Regions from separate parts of the Cellulosimicrobium sp. G4 BAM 1002 genome, predicted to be linked through region 2. Evidence: predicted binding sites of a transcription regulator. Region 2 holds the regulator's gene; the other holds the start of a gene.
The links. The regulator Rex, encoded in region 2, represses fermentation and respiration genes when NADH is low (regulators of the CRP and FNR family bind a similar motif). The targets are predictions, from matches to a motif close to CTTGTGAANNNNTTCACAAG.
Positions count from the first base shown of each region.

Region 1 (10,497 bases), 1.0 Mb from region 2:
CGCTCTCCATCACCGAGATGGCCGCGGACCTGCAGCACCCCGAGCGCGTCGTCGGGATGCACTTCTTCAACCCCGTCGCGCAGATGCCTCTCGTCGAGATCATCCAGGCCGCGAAGACGGACGACGCCGCGCTCGCCACGGCGTTCGCCATGACGAAGAAGCTGCGCAAGACCGCGGTGCTCGTCGCGGACCGGCCCGGCTTCGTCGTCAACCGCCTCCTCATCCTGCTCATGGGCAAGATCGTCGAGGCGGTCGAGAACGGGACGTCGGTCGAGGTCGCGGACCGCGCCGTCGCGCCGCTCGGGCTGCCCATGCCGCCGTTCGCGCTGTTCGACCTCGTCGGCCCGGCGGTCGGGCTGCACGTCCTCACGTCGCTGCGCGAGGACCTCGGCGACCGGTTCCCGGTCTCCCCCGGCCTCCAGCGCATCGTGGACGAGCAGATCCCCGTCGTGCTCGACGCGCCGAAGGGCCTGCCGAAGCCCGTCGACCCGGCGATCCAGCGGGTGTTCGGCACGGGCGAGGCCGGTGGCCCGGGTGCGCTCGACGAGGCGGGCGTGCTCGACTCCGTGCTCACCGCCCTCACGCAGGAGATCGGGCTCATGCTCGACGAGGGCGTCGTGGCGAGCCCGTCGCAGATCGACCTGTGCATGATCCTCGGCGCCGGGTGGGGCTTCCACCTCGGCGGCATCACGCCGTACCTCGACCGCACGGGTTACAGCGAGAAGGTGCTGGGCCGCCGGCTCCTGCCCGACGGCGTCGCGAACGTCCCGGCAGCGGCGCGCGCCTGAACCCTCCCGCCGAGCATGCGGTTGTGGCCTGTCCCTGCCCGGGGACGGGCCACAGCCGCATGCTCGACCGGCCGCAGGCGCATCGCGTGGCGATCCGAGCACGACCCGCCGGAGACTCAGTCCTCCCAGCCCATGCGCAGCACCTCGAACGCGACCGCGTGCGTGACACCCATCCGCTCGCCCGTCGGGGCGCTCATGGAGGCGAGGAACGCGGCGGGGTCGAAGTCGGCCCAACCCAGCCCGTCGAGGTACGCCGCGTGCGCGCGCAGCGACGCGACGCCCGCCTCGAAGGTCGCGCTCACGTCGACGCCGTGCGCGGCGTCGGGCGAGGCGGCGACCCAGACCTGCCGCACCCTGCCCCACGGTTCCAGCTCGTCGGTCTCGACCTGCTCGCGGAACACCCACCGGTTCCCGGCGTCGCGCACCGCGTCGACCACGGCGCGCCCGGTCGCGATGTGGTCGGCCTGGTTGAGCATGCCTCCGGGAAACGTCTCGCGGTAGTTCCCCGTGACGACCACGTCGGGCCGGTGCCGACGGATCGCGCCGGCGATCGCGCGGCGCAGCGGGATCCCGTACTCGAGCACGCCGTCGGGCTGGCCGAGGAACTCGACCTCCTCGACGCCGACGAGGCGCGCGGACTCGACCTGCTCCGCCTCGCGCACGCGCCGCGCCTCGTCGGGGTCCATCCCGTCGATGCCGGCCTCGCCGCTCGTCACCATGCAGTACACGACCCGCTTGCCCTGGCCGGTCCAGCGCGCGACGGCGGCGGCCGCGCCGAACTCCATGTCGTCCGGGTGGGCCACGACGGCGAGGGCCGTGGACCAGTCCTCGGGCAGCGGGACGAGCGGGGGCAGGATGTCCGGTGTGGTCATGCCGCCACGCTATGCCCGTGGCTCGACCGGCGCGTCCTCGGTCGACGTCACGGTGGGGTCGACGAAGAGCCGGGCGCGCTCGGCGTCGACGACGGCGCGCGCGAGCGTCGCCTCCGACACGTCGACGGCGCCCGCGACCTCCTCGGCGAGCGCGCTGCGCCGTGCGTAGGCGTCGAACAGTCGGGTCTTGGTGCCGACGAGGCGCACGAGGTGCTCGTCGACGCTGTCGACCGTGAGCAGCCGGTGGACCTGCACCGTCTCGACCTGGCCCATGCGGTGCGCGCGCGCGATCGCCTGCGCCTCGGTCGTGGGCTTGGTCTGCGGCTCGCACAGGATCACGACCGACGCGGCCTGGAGGTTGAGCCCCACTCCCCCGACGTCGATCTGGCTCACGAGAACGCGTGGCGTCTCGGACAGGGTGAAGTCGTCGACGATCGACTGCCGGGTGCTCGCAGCGACGGACCCCGTGAGCGGGTCGAGCGCGAGGTCCCCGAGGGCCCGGACGACGACGTCCACGACGTCCCGGAAGTACGAGAACACGACGACCTTGCGCCCGTTCTCGACGGCCTCGCGCGCGATCTCCACGAGGCGCCGCAGCTTCGCCGAGTCCTCCGGGTGCTCGACGGCGAACGCCGCCCGCCGCATCGCCATGAACGCACCCGCCGCGACCGCCTCGCGGTATGCGGCGCCGTCGACCGGGCCGAGCCGCTCCCACTCGTCGACCTGGACGAGCTCGGGCAGCTCCTCGAGCACGTCGTCGGCGTTGCGCCGCAGGTAAGCGGGCGCCACGGCACGGCGGAAGACGTCCGGGCCGGCGGCACCCTGCGCCGGGTCGAGGCTCGCCGCGAGCTCGGGCTGCACGTAGGAGAGCAGGGTGCGCAGCTCGTCGACCCGGTTCTCCAGGGGCGTGCCGGACAGGAGCAGCACGTGCGGCACGGCTGCCGCGAGCGTCGCGGTCGCGACGGAGCGCTTCGCACGGGGGTTCTTCACGTAGTGCGCCTCGTCGACGACGAGCGCCGCGGGACCGGCCGCAACGAGGGCATCCGTGCCCGCGCGCCGCAGGCCGGCGAACGTCACGACGGCGACGCCGCCGGAGTCCCGCCAGGCCGCGAGGGCCGCGTCGCGGTCCTCGCCGTGGACGGCGTGCACGACGAGCGTCGAGTGCGCGCGCACCTCGCGCACCCAGTTCTCGAGCACGCTCGCCGGGCACACCACGACCGCGTGCGTCGCGCCACGCGCGACGAGGTGCGCGACCACGGCGATCGCCTGGACCGTCTTGCCGAGACCCATCTCGTCGCCGAGCACGACGCGCCGCTGCGCGAGCGCGAACCGCGCCCCGAAGGCCTGGTAGCCGCGCAACGAGACGCGCAGGCGCGTCTCGTCGAGCGCCTGCGACTGGACCCGGTCGACGAGCTCCGTCGGGAGGTGGCCCTCGGCGGCGGCGAGATCCCGTCCGGTGGGGGCGACGCCGTCGAGCAGCGCGTAGTACGCCGCGGAGCGACGCCGGAAGTCCTGCCAGGCGTCGTACGGGCGCGCCGGCTCGTCGAGCAGAGCGGTGATCCGCCCGGCCTCCTCGACGAGGCCGGACGCGCGCGCCTCCTGCAGCAGTCCCGCGAGCGCGGCCAGGGCGGCGAACGCACGACGTCGGCGCTCGCCCCACGCGAAGAACCGGCGGGCTCCGCTCGTCACGGCCCGGGCGTCGTCGCGGACGCGCGCGTGCGCGGCGAGAGCGTGCCGCACCTGGTCCCCGTACCGGGCGACGACGGCGTCGGCCTGGTCGAGCGTGTGCAGCGCCTGCACGAGCGCGGTCGCGACGGGGTCGGTCGGGGTGAGGTCGATGCGGAAGCGCAGGCTCTCCCGGACGGCGCGCGCGACCTGCTCCGCCGCCGCGATCAGGTGCGTCGCGGTCTGCGGCCCGATGCCGGGCACCTTCTCGAGGCCGACGCGCCCGAGGCGGGCGACCTCACCCACCGTGCCGACCCCGGCGTCCGCGAGCGCCCCGAGCCGCAGCCGTTCGCGCGTGACGTCGCGCAGAGCGCCGACGCCGACGGTGTCGAGCCGCGCGAGGACCTTCTCCTCGCGGCTCTCGCCGAACGCGGCGCGGACCTGCTCGCGTGCTGCGGTCGGCGCCGCCGCGAGCGCCGCGAGCAGGCCGGTGAGCTCGTCGGCCTGGGCGACGACGTCGCGCGCACCTCGCACGTCGGGCACGGGCGGCCCGTCGTCGTTCACGTCGCGGCGTCGCGCGACGCGAGCCATCGCTCCATCCGCGGCTGCGCCCCGTCGAGGAACGCCGTCTTGTCGCGCGTGTAGTCGTCATAGTCGTCGGCGTCGGCGTGACGTGCGGCGAGACCGCGCTTCGTCGCCTCGTAGGCGGCCGCCTCGGCGGGCTGGGCGCGCAGCCAGTCGCGGAAGGCGACCACGTACTCGGCGAACGGCGACCCGAGAAGGCGGACGTGCAGGATGACGGGCGGCTCGCCGTCGTTCCCGGGGTGCGTGAGGAGCCTCTTGCGGTACCGGGACGGGTCCGGGTCGGCGCCCGGTCGCGGGATGTCGCGGTACACGCCCGGGGAGTCCGGACGCGAGCCCCGTGCGATCGAGAACCCGAGGGGGCCGAGCACCTCCAGCAGCGCGGCCTCCGCGGGCAGCGGCGACACGCGCACCTGCAGGTCGATGATCCGCTTCGCCGCGAGCCCGGGCACCGCGGTGGACCCGATGTGCTCCACCACCGGGTCCGTGCCGTCGCGGTCGTCGAGATCGCTCAGCGCCTCGGCGACGCGCTCGGTCCACCGCACGCCGATCGCGCGCCATCGAGGGTCATGGGCGTCAAGGGTCGCGGCCGGCACCCAAGGAACTTTACGGCCCCCGAACCGACCGTCGCCCGTCCCTCTCCTCGGGGGAGGGCGGATGCTCCTTAGTACGTGAGGAGGCCGTGCGCGCGGAACTGGTCGCGCACGCGCTCGGTGAGCTCGGGCGAGGGTGCGGGGGTGTCCTCGAGCTCGTAGGTGCGCCCGAGCGCGTCCCACTTGTCGCGGCCCATCTGGTGGAACGGCAGCACCTCGACGCGGGCCCACCGTGCCCGGGCGGATCTCGTTCAGGGACGCGGCGTACGCGGCGACCTTCTCGACGTTCTCCACGTCGTCGGTGAGGCCCGGCACGAGCACGAACCGGACCCACACGACCGGCGCCGGCCCGACGAGCCCTCGCTCGGCGATCCGCCGGCCGAACCGCAGGGTCGGCTCGAGGTCGCGGCTCGTGACCTTCCTGTACGTGTCCGGGTCGCCGGACTTCACGTCGAGCAGCACGAGGTCGGTGTCGTCGAGCATGGCGTCGGTCGCGTTCGCGCCGAGGAAGCCCGAGGTGTCGAGCGTGGTGTGCACGCCCATCGCCTTCGCGCCGCGCAGCACGCGCGCGGCGAACGCGGGCTGCATGAGCACCTCGCCCCCCGAGAGCGTGAGCCCTCCGTGGGTGGCACGGAACACCGGCAGGTAACGCTTGACGCGCCCGAGGAGCTCGTCCGCCGTGACGGGCCTGCCGTCCTTCATGGCGAACGTGTCGGGGTTGTGGCAGTACAGGCACCGCAGCGGGCACCCGTTGAGGAACACCGTGAGGCGGGTCCCCGGCCCGTCCACGGCCGTGACGAGCTCCCAGGAGTGGACCGAGCCGAGCTCGCCCGCGCGCATCGCCGCGAGCTTGTCGGCCCGGTCCACGTCCGCGACCGCCAGCCCGTCCAGGCCCGCGCCCGCGCGGCGCGCATGACCCGCCGCGGCACCTGACGGCGCGGGGTCCCCCGGCACGTCGAGGTGCGTCGCGTCGTCGGGCAGGACGCCGGGGCCGGGAAGGGTGACGGTCATCAGGGATCTCCTCAGAGCGCGCCGTGGAAGGTGCGCGAGAGCACGTCGAGCTGCTGCTCGCGCGTGAGGCGGACGAAGTTCACCGCGTACCCGGACACGCGGATCGTCAGCTGCGGGTAGTTCTCGGGGTGGTCCATGGCGTCCAGGAGCGTCTCGCGGTTCAGCACGTTGACGTTCATGTGGTAGCCGTTCGACCCCACGTAGGCGTCGAGGAGGCCGGCGAGGTTCGTGACCTGCTCGTCCTTCGTGCGTCCGAGGCCGCTCGGCACCACGGTGTTGGTGAGCGAGATGCCGTCCTGCGCCTCGTCGTACGGGAGCTTGGCCACGGAGAGCGCCGAGGCGAGCATGCCGTGCGTGTCGCGGCCGTTCATCGGGTTCGCGCCCGGCGCGAACGGCTCGCCCGCCCGACGGCCGTCGGGCGTGTTGCCCGTCGCCTTGCCGTACACGACGTTCGACGTGATGGTCAGGACCGACTGGGTAGGCACCGCGTCGCGGTAGGTCGGGTGCGTGCGCACCTTCGCCATGAACCGCTCGACGAGGTCGACGGCGATCGCGTCGGCCCGGTCGTCGTCGTTGCCGTACGTCGGGTACTCGCCCTCGGTGACGTAGTCGACGACGAGACCGCGCTCGTCGCGCACCACGGAGACCTTCGCGTGCTTGATCGCGGACAGCGAGTCGGCCGCGACGGACAGGCCCGCGATGCCGCACGCCATGGTCCGCAGCACGTCCTTGTCGTGCAGCGCCATCTCGAGGCGCTCGTACGCGTACTTGTCGTGCGACCAGTGGATGCAGTTGAGCGCCTCGACGTAGGTCGCGGCGAGCCAGTCCATCGTCGCGTCGAACTTGGCCATGACGTCGTCGAAGTCGAGGACGTCGCCCTCGACGGGCGCCGCCACCGGGGAGACCTGCTTGCCCGAGATCTCGTCGCGCCCGCCGTTGATCGCGTAGAGCAGGGTCTTGGCGAGGTTCACACGGGCGCCGAAGAACTGCATCTGCTTGCCGACCCGCATCGGGGACACGCAGCACGCGATCGCCGCGTCGTCGCCCCAGGCGGAGCGGATGAGCTCGTCGGACTCGTACTGCACGGCCGACGTGTCGATCGACACCTGCGCGCAGAAGTCCTTGAAGCCCTGCGGCAGCTCCGGGCTCCAGAACACCGTCATGTTCGGCTCGGGGGCCGGGCCGAGGTTGTACAGCGTCTGGAGGAAGCGGAACGAGTTCTTCGTGACGAGGGGCCGCCCGTCCTCGCCCATGCCGCCGATCGTCTCGGTGACCCACGTCGGGTCGCCGGAGAACAGCGCGTCGTACTCGGGCGTGCGCAGGAACCGGACGATGCGCAGCTTGATGACGAAGTCGTCGACGATCTCCTGCGCCTGCGACTCCGTGATCCGGCCGGCCTCGAGGTCGCGGTCGATGAAGACGTCGAGGAACGTCGACGTGCGCCCGAGCGACATCGCGGCGCCGTTCTGCTCCTTCACCGCGGCGAGGTAGGCGAAGTAGAGCCACTGCACGGCCTCGCGGGCCGTCGTCGCCGGACCGGAGATGTCGTAGCCGTACTCGGCCGCCATGTCCTTGAGCTCGCCGAGCGCGCGGATCTGCTCCGCGTGCTCCTCGCGCTCGCGCACGACCTTCTCGCTGAACGGCTGCGTGTCCAGCTCGAGCTTGTCGAGCTTCTTAGCGGCGACCAGCGCGTCGACGCCGTAGAGCGCGACGCGGCGGTAGTCGCCGATGATCCGGCCGCGGCCGTAGGCGTCGGGCAGGCCGGTGATGATGTGCGAGCTGCGGGCAGCGCGCACGTTGGGCGGGTAGACGTCGAACACGCCCTGGTTGTGCGTCTTGCGGTACTCGGTGAAGACCTTCTTGAGGGTCTCGTCGACCTCGTAGCCGTAGGTCTGCAGAGCACCCTCGACCATGCGCCAGCCGCCGTTCGGCATGATCGCGCGCTTGAGCGGGGCGTCGGTCTGCAGGCCGACGATGACCTCGTGCGCCTTGTCGATGTACCCGGGGGCGTGGGCGGTGATCCCGGCCGGCGTGTGCGGGTCGACGTCGTAGATCCCCATCTCCCGCTCCTCGGGGAACATCGCCGACAGCGTCGACCAGATCCCGGTCGTGCGCTCCGTGGGCCCGGCGAGGAACGAGGCGTCGCCCGTGTACGGGCGGTAGTTGCGCTGGATGAAGTCGCGGACGTCCACGTGGTCGCGCCACGGGCCGTCGACGAAGCCCTCCCACGCGGGCACGCGTGCGGTGTCGGCCGTGTCGCCCTCCGCGGCGCGGGTGCCGCCGCTCGTCGTGCCGGGTGCCTCGGAAACGCTGGTCATCTGGACCTCCCTCGAACCTGGCGCGCGGGTCCGCGCGTCGGCCGGCTCCCGTCTCCCGACGGGTTCCTTCGCCACCTCCAGGCTAGGGACCCGACGCCCCTCGCGGAGGGGTTCCGGGCCCTCCGGGGACCTAGGTCCCGAGCCGGGCGGGACCCTCCAGGAACGGCGGGATCCTGCGGTTTCCCGGCCCCTTGCCCGCGATCGTGCCCCGGTCTTGTGATGACCTTCACAAGGCTGTCCGACCCTCGATCGCGCAGGCTGCGCGCGGCCGTGACGCAGGACACGGACGCTCGTCACACGCTCACCGGACGTGCCGACGGCATCCGTGTGAGACTGCCCGGGTGAAGCGCACCGTAGGGGTCGAGGAAGAGTTCCTGCTCGTCGGGGAGGACGGCCACCCGGTCGCCCGGGCGGCCGAGGCGCTCGAGGCGTCGGGCACGGACGACAAGGGCGGCGGGACCGGCTCGCTCGAGTCGGAGTTCATGGAGGAGCAGCTCGAGACCGCGACCCATCCGCGGCGCGAGCTCGACGACCTCGCGACGGAGATCCGCGACGGCCGCCGGCGCGCCCAGGAGGCCGCCGACCGGGTCGGAGCGCGCGTCGCCGCGCTGTCGACCTCTCCCCTGCCGTTCGAGGGCACCACCGTCTCGCGCCTGCGCTACCTCGAGGCGCGCGCGGCCTTCGGCCTCACGGCACGCGAGCAGCTCACGAGCGGGTGCCACGTGCACGTCGCCGTCGCGGACGACGCGGAGGGCGTCGCGGTCCTCGACCGCATCGGGCCCTGGCTGTCGACGCTGCTCGCGCTGAGCACGAACTCCCCGTTCTGGCAGGGCCAGGACAGCGGGTACGCGAGCTTCCGGTCCCAGGTCTGGTCGCGCTGGCCGACGTCGGGCCCGACCCGGGCCTTCGGGTCGCCCGAGGCGTACCACGAGGCGGTCGACGGCCTCGTGGCGACCGGCACGATCCTCGACGAGAACATGGTCTACTTCGACGCCCGCCTGTCGTCGCGCTACCCGACGGTCGAGATCCGCGTCGCCGACGTGTGCCTCGACCCGGACACGGCGACCCTCGTCGCGGCGCTCAGCCGGGGGCTCGTCGAGACGGCCGCCCGCCAGGCCGCGGACGGCACGCCGGGACCTGAGCTGCGCCCCGAGATCCTGCGCACGGCGTCGTGGCGCGCCGGCCGCTCGGGCCTCGCCGAGGACCTCGTCTCCCCGCTCACCTGGCGCCCGGCGCCCGCGCACGACGTCGTCGGCCAGCTCGTCGCGCACGTGCGCGACGCACTCGTCGACGCGGGCGACCTCGACGCGGTCACCGAGCTGCTCGGCCGGCTCTGGGCGGGCGGCACAGGTGCCGCACGTCAGCGTGCCTGGCACGCCGACGGCGGGGGCGACCTGCGGGCCGTCGTCGAGCGCGCCGTCGAGGTCACGCACTCCTGAAAGACGGCTCCCCCGCTCGTCCGCCCCGGACGGACCGGGCGCGGGTCCGCCACGGTCCGTCCGGTCAGACCGTAGCGGGTGCCGACGACGCGAGCACGAGCGCGTGCACCGTCGTGGCAGCCGTGACCTCGAGCCCGTCACCGTCCGTCCAGGCGCGCCCGTGCGAGACCCAGGCCGTGCGCACGCCCGCCGCCCGTCCCGCGGCGACGTCGAGATGGGCGGCGTCGCCGACCATCCACACCTGCTGCCGATCGACGTCGGTCGCGCCGACCCGCTCCAGGGCGATCTCGAGGAGCCGCGGGTCCGGCTTGGCGACGCCCTCCTCGTCGGACACGACGACGGCGTCCACGTGCGGCTCGACGCCGCAGCGCGCGATCTTGCCGCGCTGCTGGGCGGACGTGCCGTTCGTCACGACGACGACGCGGTCACCGGCGGCACGGAGCCCGTCGAGCGCGGCGAGCACGCCCGGATAGGCCTGGACGTGCTGGAGGATGCCGAGGCGGAACCGCGCGACGACGGCGTCCAGGTCGGCGGCCCACCCGAGCCGGTCGACGATCACGCGCGCCACGTCCCGCTTCGGGGCGTGGCCGCCCTCGTCGGCGGAGACGATCGCGGCGACGTCGGCAGCGTCGCCGCCCGCGTCGGCGACGGCGCTGCGCGCCCAGGCGGCGAACGCGTCGTCCCGGCCGACGAGCGTGTTGTCGAGGTCGAGGAGCCAGATCACGCGCCGGACCCTACCCCGCGCGTCGGCCTGGTGCGCCGGCGTACCAGGCCGGCCTCGCCGTGCCGGCGTCGGTCGCGCGGCCGTCAGTCGCGCGCGAGGGCCGCGAGCGCGTCGAGGACGTCGCGCGCGACGTCGGCCGCCGTGAGGCGGTAGGCCGAGGCGACCTGGTCGCGCGTCGCGTGGTCGAGGAACTGCGCGGGCAGGCCGAGCGCGTGCACGGGCGTCCGCACGCCCGACTCGAGCGAGCGCTGCGCGAGGAGCGATCCCGTCCCGCCGTCCGCGACTCCGTCCTCGACGCTCACGACGAGGTCGTGCTCCCCCGCGAGCTTGACGAGCGCGCTGGGCACGGGCAGGACCCACGTGGGCGACGCGACGGTCACGTCCACGCCGTGCGCCGTCAGGGACTCGGCCGCACCCAGGGCCACGCGCGCCATCGACCCGGCGCCGACGAGGAGCACCCGGCGACGGGTCGGGGCCGCGGCGCCCGACGCCGCTCCGGCCTGCG
Region 1 covers NZ_CP182109.1:2,171,946-2,182,442, reverse strand. The annotation lists gene ACMXGY_RS09800 (3-hydroxyacyl-CoA dehydrogenase NAD-binding domain-containing protein) at 1-788, shown strand, start outside; gene ACMXGY_RS09795 (PIG-L deacetylase family protein) at 905-1,660, opposite strand; gene ACMXGY_RS09790 (DEAD/DEAH box helicase) at 1,670-3,916, opposite strand; partial or broken gene ACMXGY_RS09785 (GrpB family protein) at 3,886-4,479, opposite strand; partial or broken gene pflA (pyruvate formate-lyase-activating protein) at 4,572-5,511, opposite strand; gene pflB (formate C-acetyltransferase) at 5,523-7,829, opposite strand; gene ACMXGY_RS09770 (carboxylate-amine ligase) at 8,171-9,268, shown strand; gene ACMXGY_RS09765 (HAD family hydrolase) at 9,333-9,992, opposite strand; gene dxs (1-deoxy-D-xylulose-5-phosphate synthase) at 10,076-10,497, opposite strand, start outside.
Region 1: pflB (formate C-acetyltransferase) is a predicted target of Rex. The motif match lies at 8,043-8,062, and genes of this name have one in related genera.

Region 2 (10,497 bases):
CTTCGGCCTCGTCGCGACGCTGGGCACGACCTACACGCAGGCGGACGTCGTCACGTGGCCCTCGGCGGTGGGCGCCGTCGCGGTGGGCCTGCTCGCGTGCGCGCTCCTCATGGTGAACAACATCCGCGACATCCCGACCGACGTCGTCGCGGGCAAGCGCACGCTCGCCGTGCGGCTCGGCGACTTCCGCGCCCGGCGCGCCTACCTGGCGATGATCTGGCTGCCGCTCGCGCTCGCCGTCGTGTGCGCCTTCGCGTCGCCGTGGACCCTCGGCGTGCTGGTCCTGCTCCTTCCCGCGGTGCTGCTCTCGCTCCCCGTCGTCGCGGGCGCACGGGGCCCGCTCCTCGTGCCGGTGCTCGCCGGGACGGGGCTGTTCGAGCTCGCGTACGGGGTGCTGCTGGGGGTCGGGCTCGCGCTCTGAGCAGACCCCCCGGGGCGGGACGCCGTCGGCTCAGCGCGCGGAGGGAGCCTCGGGGCGATCGTCCGACGCCGCGTCGAGCGCCGCGTCCTCGGCGGCGGCGTCGTCCTCGATCTCGCGCGAGAAGCGCTCGCCCGTCCGCGCGCGGTGCTCGGCCCGCTCGGCGAGGTAGCGCGACGCGGCCTCGCGAGGCCCGCGCAGAGTGAGGTACGACAGCATGAGCGCGAGGACGGCCGCGACCAGCACCAGCAGCCACCCGCGCAGCCCGGCGAGCCAGAGGACGCCGAGCGCCGCCCCGAAGAGCAGCAGGCGCAGGACCGAGTAGACGACGACAGGCACCACTCCAGGGTACGGCGCATAGGCTGGTGCCATGCTCCGCGTCCTGCTCCCCCTGATCGCCGTCGGCCTGGCGGTCTACGCGCTCGTCGATCTCGCCTCCAGCGACGAGGAGGAGCGTGGCGGCATCCCCAAGGGGCTGTGGATCGTGCTCATCGTCCTGCTGCCGTTCCTCGGCCCGATCGCGTGGATCGTCATCAAGCGGTCGTCGTCCCGCGGGAGCTCCCGGTACGGCGCGACGGGGCGCCCCGGCGGGTCGTCGGGCGGCACCGCTCGCCGCCGTCGGAGTGCGCCCGTCGCTCCCGACGACGACCCCGACTTCCTCTGGCAGCTCGACCAGCAGCAGCGCCGCCAGTCCCGGGACGTCGACCCGACCGGCGCTCCTGACGCGGCGCCGGATGACGTCCCGCCGTCGGACGCCGCGACGCCCGACCCTGACGAGCCGACGTCGAGCGACGGCACCGCGCCCCAGGGCCCCGACGACGGCGACGACTCCGCCCGCTGACCGCCCGCCGGGCGCGGACGACCGGACCTACACTCGGCGCATGCCCGGTCTGCAACGCACCGTCACCGTCGCGGCACGGCCCGAGCGGGTCTGGGAGATCGTCGCCGACGTCGAACGATGGCCCGAGCGCATCCCGACGGTCGAGGCCGTGCAGCGCCTCGACGATGGGCCGCTGGGAGTGGGCTCCCGGACCCGGTTGCGCCAGCCCCGGCTCCCCGAAGAGGTGTGGACGGTCACCGACCTGGTCGACGGGTCGTCGTTCACGTGGGAGTCGCGGTCCTCGGGAGTCACCGTGACGGCCGCGCACCTCGTCGCACCGCACCCCGACGGGAGCCTGCTCACGCTCTCGCTGACCGTGTCCGGCGCGATGGCGTGGCTCGGCTGGTTCATGACGCGCTCGCTGACCACGCGGTACGTGGAGACGGAGGCGGCCTCGATCCAGCGCGCTGCGGAGGCCATGATGCCCTGACGGGCTCCGACCGCACGCGGCGCCGCCCGGGCGCGTGCCCGGGCGGCAGAGCGGTCATTCGCCCGTGGTGAGGCCCGAGTACGAGTGCTTGCCGTTGAACAGCAGGTTCACGCCGGTGAAGTTGAACAGCACGCACGCGTACCCGACGATCACGAAGTACGCCGCCCGGCGGCCGGACCAGCCGCGGGTCGTGCGCGCGTGCAGGTACGCCGCGTACACGATCCAGACGACGAAGCTCCAGACCTCCTTGGGGTCCCAGCCCCAGTAGCGGCCCCACGCGTGCTCGGCCCAGATCGCGCCGCCGATGATGGTGAACGTCCACAGCACGAACGCGACCGCGTTGAGGCGGAAGCTCAGGGCCTCGAGCTGCTGGGGGCCCGGCGTCGAGTCGAGCCAGCGCCAGCCGCGCGCCCCGAGGAAGGCGTTGCCGCCGTCGCGCGAGTCGCGCAGGAGCTGCAGCACCGACGTGACGAACGCGACCGTGAAGATGCCCGTCGCGATGATCGCGACACCGACGTGGATGACCAGCCAGTACGACTGGAGCGCCGGCTGCACGCCCGTCGCGGCGACGAAGAACGCGTTCTGCGCGAGCACGAGGAACAGCACCGCGAGCCCGGTGACGAACGACCCGAGGAAGCGCACGTCACGCTTGAGCGAGACGCCGAGGAACACCGCGAGCGCGACGAACGCGCCGACGAGCGTGAACTCGTACATGTTGGCCCACGGCGTGCGGCCGGCGGCGATGCCGCGCGTGACGATCGCGGCCAGGAGCAGCCCCGTCCCGAGCCACGTCACCGAGATGCCGATGTTCGCCGCCTTGCGCGACGGCGCGGCGACGGTCGGACCGTCGGCGGAGCCGTCTGTCCCGGCGGGCGGCGCGTCCGGGCCGTAGGGCGACCCCGACGTCGTCGCCGCCGGTGCTCCTCCCGCCGCGGCGAGCACCTCGGCGCGGTCGGTCTCGCGGGCGGCCTCGACCGCGCGGTCGGCCTCGCGCTCGTCGTCACGACGGCCCGCGAGCCGTGCAAGGTCGATCGCGAACGCGACGAGCGCGACGGTCAGCGCGGTCGCGGCGGCCCAGACCAGGTCCTGGCTCAGCTCGGCAACGGTCATCGGTCAGCCTTTCGTGCGCGGTCCCGCGCGGTCTGGTTCGTCGTGCGGGAGGTGAGGTCGCCCTCACCTGATGGTGTCACGCCCGGGAGCGCGGCGAGAAGCCGGTCCACCTCGCCCTGCAGCCCGGCGTCGTCCCCGCGGGCGAGCCCCGCGACGGCGACGACGGTGCGCTCGCGCGGTGCGCCGTCGGCCGCGGCCGCCTCGCCGGTCGGGGCGACCTCCTCGCGCCACGCGCGCACCCACACGCGCCGGCGCGGCGTGAAGAGCGAGACGGCCAGGCCCGAGAGCGCGCCGAGCGCGAAGACGAGCACCCACGTCAGCGACGGGTCGTGGCGCAGGTCGAGCGCGACGTAGCGCGGGAGCGACTCGAACGAGATCGTGCCCAGACCGTCCGGCAGGTCGACGGTCTCGCCGGGCGCGACGAGCAGCTTGACGCGCTCGCCCTGCTCGTCGACCGAGGCGGTGAGGTCGTCCGTGTCGAGCCGGTAGACGTTCTGCGGCAGGCCCTCGTCCAGCCCGAGGTCGCCCCGGTAGACCTCGAGGACGAGCATCGGGTTGATCGGCTGCGGGTAGACCGACGTCGCGGTCGTGCCGTCCTCGCTCAGCTCCGCGGTCGGCAGGAAGTAGCCGACCAGGCCGATCTGGTCGAGCCCCGCCGACACGTCCGGGACCTTGATGACGCCCCGCGACGTGTACATCGTGTCCTCGGGCAGGAACGGCACGCGTCCGGCGAAGGCGACCTCGCCGTCGGCGTCACGCACGGTCACCTCGGGGGCGAAGCCGTTGCCCTGGAGGTAGATCTTCGCGCCGCCCGCGGTGAGCGGGTGGTTGACCTTGATCGTCTCCTCGTGCGCCTCGCCGCCGGGGTCGCGCACCGTGACGCTCGCGGTGAAGTCCCGCGACTGCGCGAACGCGACCGCGTCCGCCGCGAACTCCGCCTCGAACGCGTCCAGCGTCATCGAGAACGGCACGAGCGACGACGGCCGGAACCACGCGCCGTTCTCGAACGTGTCGTAGTCCACGACGGCGTTCGCGAACCCGCGGCCCTCGGTGACGATCGCCTGGCCGCGGTAGTGCAGGAGCTGGCCCGTCGCGACGGCGACCAGCAACCCGACGAGCGACAGGTGGAACAGGAGGTTCCCCGACTCGCGCACGTACCCGCGCTCGGCGGACACCGTCCGGGCCGCCGGGCGGGCCGCGGCGCGGCCTCGCGCGGGCGTCATGTCCTCGGACCCCGTGTCCACACGGAACGTCGGGAGCCACCGCAGCCGACCCCGCAGGTGGGAGCCCGCGGCGGCCACGACCTCGTCGGGCGTCGCGTCCGTGACCGCGCGCGCCTGCGCGGGGAACCGGTCGAACCGGCGCGGGGTGCGCGGCGGGCGGGCGCGCACCGAGCGCAGGTGGGCCGCCGTCCGCGGCAGGATGCAGCCGACGAGCGAGACGAACAGCAGGAGGTAGATCGCGGAGAACCAGACCGACGTGTACACGTCGAAGAAGCCGAGGCGGTCGAGCCACTCGCCCGTCGTCGGGTTCTCCTGCAGGTAGCGCAGCACGGCCGCCGGATCCTGCGGGCGCTGCGGCAGCACCGAGCCGGGCACCGCCGCGACGGCGAGCAGCATGAGCAGCATGAGCGCGACGCGCATGCTCGTGAGCTGGCGCCACGTCCAGCGCAGGGTGCCGCGCCAGCCGAGGGTCGGGACCTGCGGGGGCCTCGTGCCGGTGGGCGCGTCGAACGCGTCGTCGATCCCCTCGGGCCGGTATCTCTGCGCCGTCGTCGTCTGCTCCGTCTCGTCGCTCATCACACCACCGTCACGAATCCGCCGATCCAGCCCTGCAGCGACGTCGTCCACGTCGTCCACAGGCCCGTCACCAGCGCGAGGCCGATGAGCACGAGCAGCCCGCCGCCGACGCGCATCACGGCGAGCCGGTGCCGGCGCAGGAAGCCGAGCATGCGCTGCGAGCTCTGCAGCCCGAGCGCGATGAGCAGGAACGGGACCCCGAGGCCGATGCAGTACGCGATGCCGAGGACCGCGCCGCGTCCCGCCGACGCCTCGCTCAGCGAGAGCGCCTGGACGGCGACGAGCGTCGGCCCGAGGCAAGGCGTCCAGCCGAGGCCGAACACGATCCCGAGCAGCGGCGCACCCCACAGGCCCGCCTGCGGGCTGAGGTGCAGCCGGCGCTCGCGCTGGAGGAACGGCACCGCGCCCATGAACGCGAAGCCCATGAGGATCACGACCACGCCCAGCACGCGCGTGATGACGTCCTCCCAGCGCACGAGGTGCACCCCGACGGCACCGGCGGCGAACATCAGCGCGACGAACACGAGCGTGAACCCCGCGACGAACAGGCCGACCCCGGCGAGGACCCGGCCCCGGCTCGGGGCGGCGGTCTGGGTGCGCGTCGCCGTCGTGCCGGACGTGCCCCGCGAGCCGCGCCCGCCCCCCGCGTTCGCGGCGGCCATCCCGCTCACGTACCCCACGTAGCCGGGCACGAGGGGGAGCACGCACGGCGACGCGAAGGACACGAGCCCGGCGAGCACCGCGACGGGCAGTGCGAGCAGCATCGAACCGCTGAAGACGGTCGTGGCGAACGTGTCGCCGACGCTCGTCGCGGCGACCGCGGGGACGACGGCCGGGACGGCAGCGAGGGACGGGAGGACGGGCACGGTCAGCCGGCCGCCTCGTCCTCGGCCAGCACGTCGTCGACGAGCGCGGTGAGCGTCGAGCCCTCCGCGAGCCCGATGACGCGCGCCGCGACGCGGCCCTCGCGGTCGAGCACGACCGTCGACGGGACCGCCTGGAGCGGCACGGTGCCGGACAGGGTCGCGACGACCTCGCCGCTGCGGTCGTCGATCGACGGGTACGGGACCTCGAAGCGGCGCTGGAACGCCTGGGCGGCGCCGGCCTCGTCGGTCGTGTTGATGCCGAGGACCTGCACGCCGTCGTCGGCACGGTCGTTCGCGAGCGCCACGAGGTCGGGCGCCTCGGCGCGGCACGGCGCGCACGCCGCGTACCAGGTGTTGAGCACGACGACGTCGCCGAGCCACGCGCCCGTGTCGACGGCCTCGCCCTCGTAGTCGGTGCCCGTCAGCGTGACCGCGTCCCCGCGGTCGTCGGCGTCCCAGGTCCGCACGGACCCGTCACCGGACACGTACCCCTGCCCGACGACGTCGGTCGTGGCGCCGGAGTCCTGGGCGCACGCGGACAGGGTGAGCGCGGTCAGCGCGACCGCGGCGGCGGCGAACCCGCGACGGGCGGGTACCCGGGGAGGCGCGGGGCGCGCGCGTCGCGCGCGAGGCCAGGCGGTCACGACGGCATCACGGGACGCACCCTGCCCGCAGTTCCTGGGCGCCACCTGGGAGACGTGACGGCCGTCACGCGCAATCCGGGCGGTTCGGGCGCTGCGTCTCGGAGCGAGCCGTCCGGCATGACCGATCTCACGCTCCGGAGACGGTCGCGGCCCCCGGGAGGAGGTCGGCGACCGGCTCGGTGTAGTGGAGACCGACGAGGCGCTCGTCCTCGAAGTGCAGCGACGTGAGGGACGCGAGGGAGCACTCTCGCTTGCGCGGGTCGTGCCACAGGCGGCGGTTCTCGTAGCCCAGCCGCGTGAGCCACACCGGCAGCTGGTGGCTCACGAGGAGCGCCTCGTGCCCGGCTGCCTTCTCGCGCGCGTCGACGACGGCAGCCTGCATGCGGGCCACCTGCTCGACGTACGGCTCGCCCCACGACGGCCGGAACGGGTTCCACAGGAAGCGCCAGTGCTGCGGGTGGCGCAGGGAGCCGTCGCCCACGCCGAAGGTCATGCCTTCGAAGTGGTTCGCCGCCTCGATGAGGCGGTCGTCGGTGCCGAGCTCGAGGCCGAAGGCCTCTGCGGCGGGGGCCGCCGTCTCCTGGGCACGCTGGAGCGGGGAGGCCGTGACGACGACGAGGTCCGCCCGGGGCCGCGAGGTCCCGTCCGGGCCGGGCTCGCCCGCGAGGTGGGCGGCGACACGGCGGGCCATCTCGTGGCCGCGCTCCGAGAGGTGGTAGCCGGAGATCCGTCCGTAGAGGACGCCGTCAGGGTTGTGGACCTCGCCGTGGCGCAGGAGGTGGACGATGGTGGAGACCATGGGCACCAGTGTCCCGCACTCCGCGCGGCAGCACCGCACCCGGACGGCGAGCCGACCGGGGACCTCCCGCGGTCAGGCCTCCCGATCCTGCTTGCACGCCTCGGCGACGACGGCCATCGCCTCGCCGAGCGCCTGGAACTGCTCGGGAGTCAGCACGTCGACCATGTACCGGCGGACGGCCGCGACGTGGGTCGGCGCGGAGGCGACGAGGACGCGGTAGCCCTCGGCCGTCATCTCGCAGTTGACGCCGCGCCGGTCGCCCGTGCTCGCCGAGCGACGCACGAGCCCGCGCGCCTCCATGCGCGCGACGGTGTGGGTCACCCGGCTCCGCGAGCGCGCGAGCCCGTCGGCGAGGGCGGACATGCGCAGCGTGCGGTCAGGGCTCTCCGAGAGGCGCACCAGCAGCTCGTACTCGTTGAGGGACACCGCGGACCGCTCCTCGTGGTCCCGGCCGAGCGCCTCGATGAACCGCACGGTGCCGTCGAGGTAGGCACGCCACAGGCGCTGCTGATCGGCGTCGAGCCACCGGGGCTCGGCGCCGGTCACGAGATCCGTGGCGGGGCGTCCGGTCGCCGACGTCTCGACGTCGTTGCTGGTCATGAGGTCCTCGGGCGGTGCATAGGGTCCTGTCGTTCGGTTGACGGGGCGTCATGGGCATTCTTCCATCCTGCTGGGAATAGATGGCGCGACCGCGTATGTTGATACCGCCGTACGAAGTTGAACCTTCAACCAGTTTGCGTCCCGCAGGGACCACGACCTCCAGGAGCACCCATGGCCACGTCGCTGCCCGCCGGCCTCACGACCGGAACCTACGCCCTCGACGCGTCGCACTCGCACGCGGCGTTCACCGTCCGTCACGCCGGCATCTCCAAGGTGCGCGGGACGCTCGCCATCACGAACGGCTCGATCACGGTCGGCGACGACCTCGAGTCGACGTCCGTGACCGCCGAGCTCGACGCCGCCTCGGTCAGCACCGGTGACGAGAACCGCGACAACCACCTGCGCAGCGCGGACTTCTGGGACGCAGAGAACAAGCCGACGTGGACGTTCACGTCGACGAGCATCACGGGCGACGGCGACGACTACGTCGTCGTGGGCGACCTGACCATCAACGGCGTGACCAAGCCCGTCGAGCTCGAGACCGAGTTCGCCGGCACCGCGACCGACCCGTTCGGCAACCCGCGCGCCGGGTTCGAGGCCTCGACCGAGATCTCCCGCAAGGAGTTCGGCCTCACCTGGAACGCCGCCCTCGAGACCGGCGGCGTGCTCGTCGGCGACAAGATCAAGATCTCGCTCGACGTCTCGGCCATCAAGCAGGCCTGACGCCGAGCCCGGCCCCCAGCCGGGCAACCGTCGCCCCCCCCCCCCCCCGGCAGGGGCGCCGCCCGAGAGGCCGCGTGCATGAGCACGCGGCCTCTCGCCGTACCCACACCTCCGCAGAGCGGTGCGCCGGCAGGTGACGAGACCGGCGTGCCCGCGTCGGGCCCACCAGAGGACTGGGCAGGCGCCTACCGCGCGCGACTTACTCCCGGGCCTCGGCGAGGGCCCGTGCCTGCGAGTGGAACGCGAGGATCTGCAGCTCGCTGCCGACGTCCACGCCGCGCACGTCCACGTCCGGCGGGACCTGCAGCGCGCGCGGCGCGAAGTTGAGGATCTCCCGCACGCCCGCCGCGACGACGCGGTCCGCGACGGTCTGCGCGTGCGCGGCGGGAGTCGCGAGGACCACGATCGTCACCTTCTCGCGCTCCACGACCTCCTCGAGCGAGTCCACGTGCTCCACGACGATCCCGGCGGCCCGCGTCCCGACGACGTCCGCCGACGCGTCGAGGAGCGCCGCGACGTGGAACCCCCGCTGCTCGTACCCCGAGTAGTTCGCGAGCGCGTGCCCGAGGTTGCCGATGCCGACGATGGCGATCCGGTGCTCGTCCACCAGCCCGAGCGCCTCGGTGATGTACTGCGCGAGCGAGTCCACGTCGTAGCCCACGCCACGGGTGCCGAACGACCCGAGGAACGACAGGTCCTTGCGCAGCTGCGCCGGGCCCACGCCCGACAGCTCCGCGAGCTCGACCGACGACGTCGTCGTCACGCCGCGCGCCACGAGGTCCCGCAACGCCCGGAGGTACGACGGGAGCCGCGCCACCGTCGCGCTGGGGATACCCGGCGCCGTCACCTCACCGACAACCTGCTCAGCCACCGTCACCACCGTTGTCCTGGGACCGTCCTCGTCGACGGTCGCTCCTCGTTCGTGCCGATCATCCCAGGTCGGCGCGTGCGCCCGAAATCCTGCCCACGGCGCGTGCGAGCCGACGCGCGTCCACGCGCCAGAAGCCCTGCTGGACCCCCCGGACCGTCACCACCGGGACGTACTCGCCGTACTGCTCGCGCACCGCCGGATCCGTCGCCGGGTCGTCCAGGTCGACCTCCGCCCAGGCGACCCCCGCCTCGGCGCACACTGCCTCGACGACGACCCGGGCGTCGTCGCACAGGTGGCACCCCTGCCTGCCGTACAGGAGGACGGGCGGGGTCGGCTGCTCCGGGGTGCTCACGTCCCCAGGGTACGAGGGCACGGTGGTACGACGGCATAGAGTGGAGGGCATGGCGACGTCGAGCGGTCCGGGCCCCTCCCGGACCCCCGGGACGCACCGCGCCACCCAGGACGCGCCAGCCCCCGCGCACCGCACCGCCGCGTTCTTCGACGTCGACAACACGATCATCCGCGGCGCGTCGTCGTTCCACCTCGCGCGCGCCCTGTACCAGCGGGAGTTCTTCTCGACCGGCGACCTCGTGCGCTTCGCCGTCCACCAGGCGCGCTACCTCCTCTTCGGCGAGAACAAGCAGCAGATCGACCGCATCCGCTCCCGCGCCCTCGCGCTCATCGCCGGCCGCTCCGTCGCCGAGGTCACCGCCATCGGCGAGGAGGTCTACGACACGGTCCTCTCCCTGCGCATCTACCCCGGCACGCGCCGGCTCATCGACGAGCATCTCGCCGCAGGGCACCAGGTGTGGCTCGTCTCCGCGACCCCGGTCGAGATCGGTGAGCTCATCGCACGCCGCCTCGGCGCGACCGGCGCGCTCGGGACCGTCGCCGAGCACGAGGACGGGTTCTACTCCGGGCGGCTCGTCGGCGACATGATGCACGGGCGCGCGAAGGCGGCCGGCGTGCGAGCGCTCGCCGAGCGCGAGGACCTCGACCTCGAGGGGTCGTACGCCTACGGCGACTCGCTCAACGACGTGACGATGATGGAGGCCGTCGGGCATCCCTGCCCGATCAACCCCGACGCCCGGCTGCGCCGTCACGCGCAGGACGTCGGCTGGCCCATCCGCGAGTTCCGTGGCCGGCGGCGTCGCGTCGCCCGCAGCAGCATGCGCACCGCGAGCTGGGCCGGCGCCGCGTGGGCCGCGGCACTCGTCCTGCGGTCGGTACGGCGCGCCGTCGACCGCCGGATCTCCCGCCTCTGACCGCACCTCCGCCGAGGGAGAACCCCGGTCGCGCGGGGGGTCGAACCGTGGTCGGCCGAGGTAGAACCGTGGTCGCGCGAGGTAGAACCGTG
Region 2 covers NZ_CP182109.1:1,155,768-1,166,264, reverse strand. The annotation lists gene ACMXGY_RS05280 (1,4-dihydroxy-2-naphthoate polyprenyltransferase) at 1-421, shown strand, start outside; gene ACMXGY_RS05275 (DUF4229 domain-containing protein) at 452-757, opposite strand; gene ACMXGY_RS05270 (PLD nuclease N-terminal domain-containing protein) at 789-1,259, shown strand; gene ACMXGY_RS05265 (SRPBCC family protein) at 1,300-1,728, shown strand; gene ccsB (c-type cytochrome biogenesis protein CcsB) at 1,783-2,838, opposite strand; gene resB (cytochrome c biogenesis protein ResB) at 2,835-4,637, opposite strand; gene ACMXGY_RS05250 (cytochrome c biogenesis CcdA family protein) at 4,637-5,401, opposite strand; gene ACMXGY_RS05245 (TlpA family protein disulfide reductase) at 5,506-6,147, opposite strand; gene ACMXGY_RS05240 (histidine phosphatase family protein) at 6,275-6,946, opposite strand; gene ACMXGY_RS05235 (MarR family winged helix-turn-helix transcriptional regulator) at 7,019-7,546, opposite strand; gene ACMXGY_RS05230 (YceI family protein) at 7,718-8,269, shown strand; gene ACMXGY_RS05225 (redox-sensing transcriptional repressor Rex) at 8,469-9,140, opposite strand; gene ACMXGY_RS05220 (glutaredoxin family protein) at 9,199-9,492, opposite strand; gene ACMXGY_RS05215 (HAD family hydrolase) at 9,542-10,405, shown strand.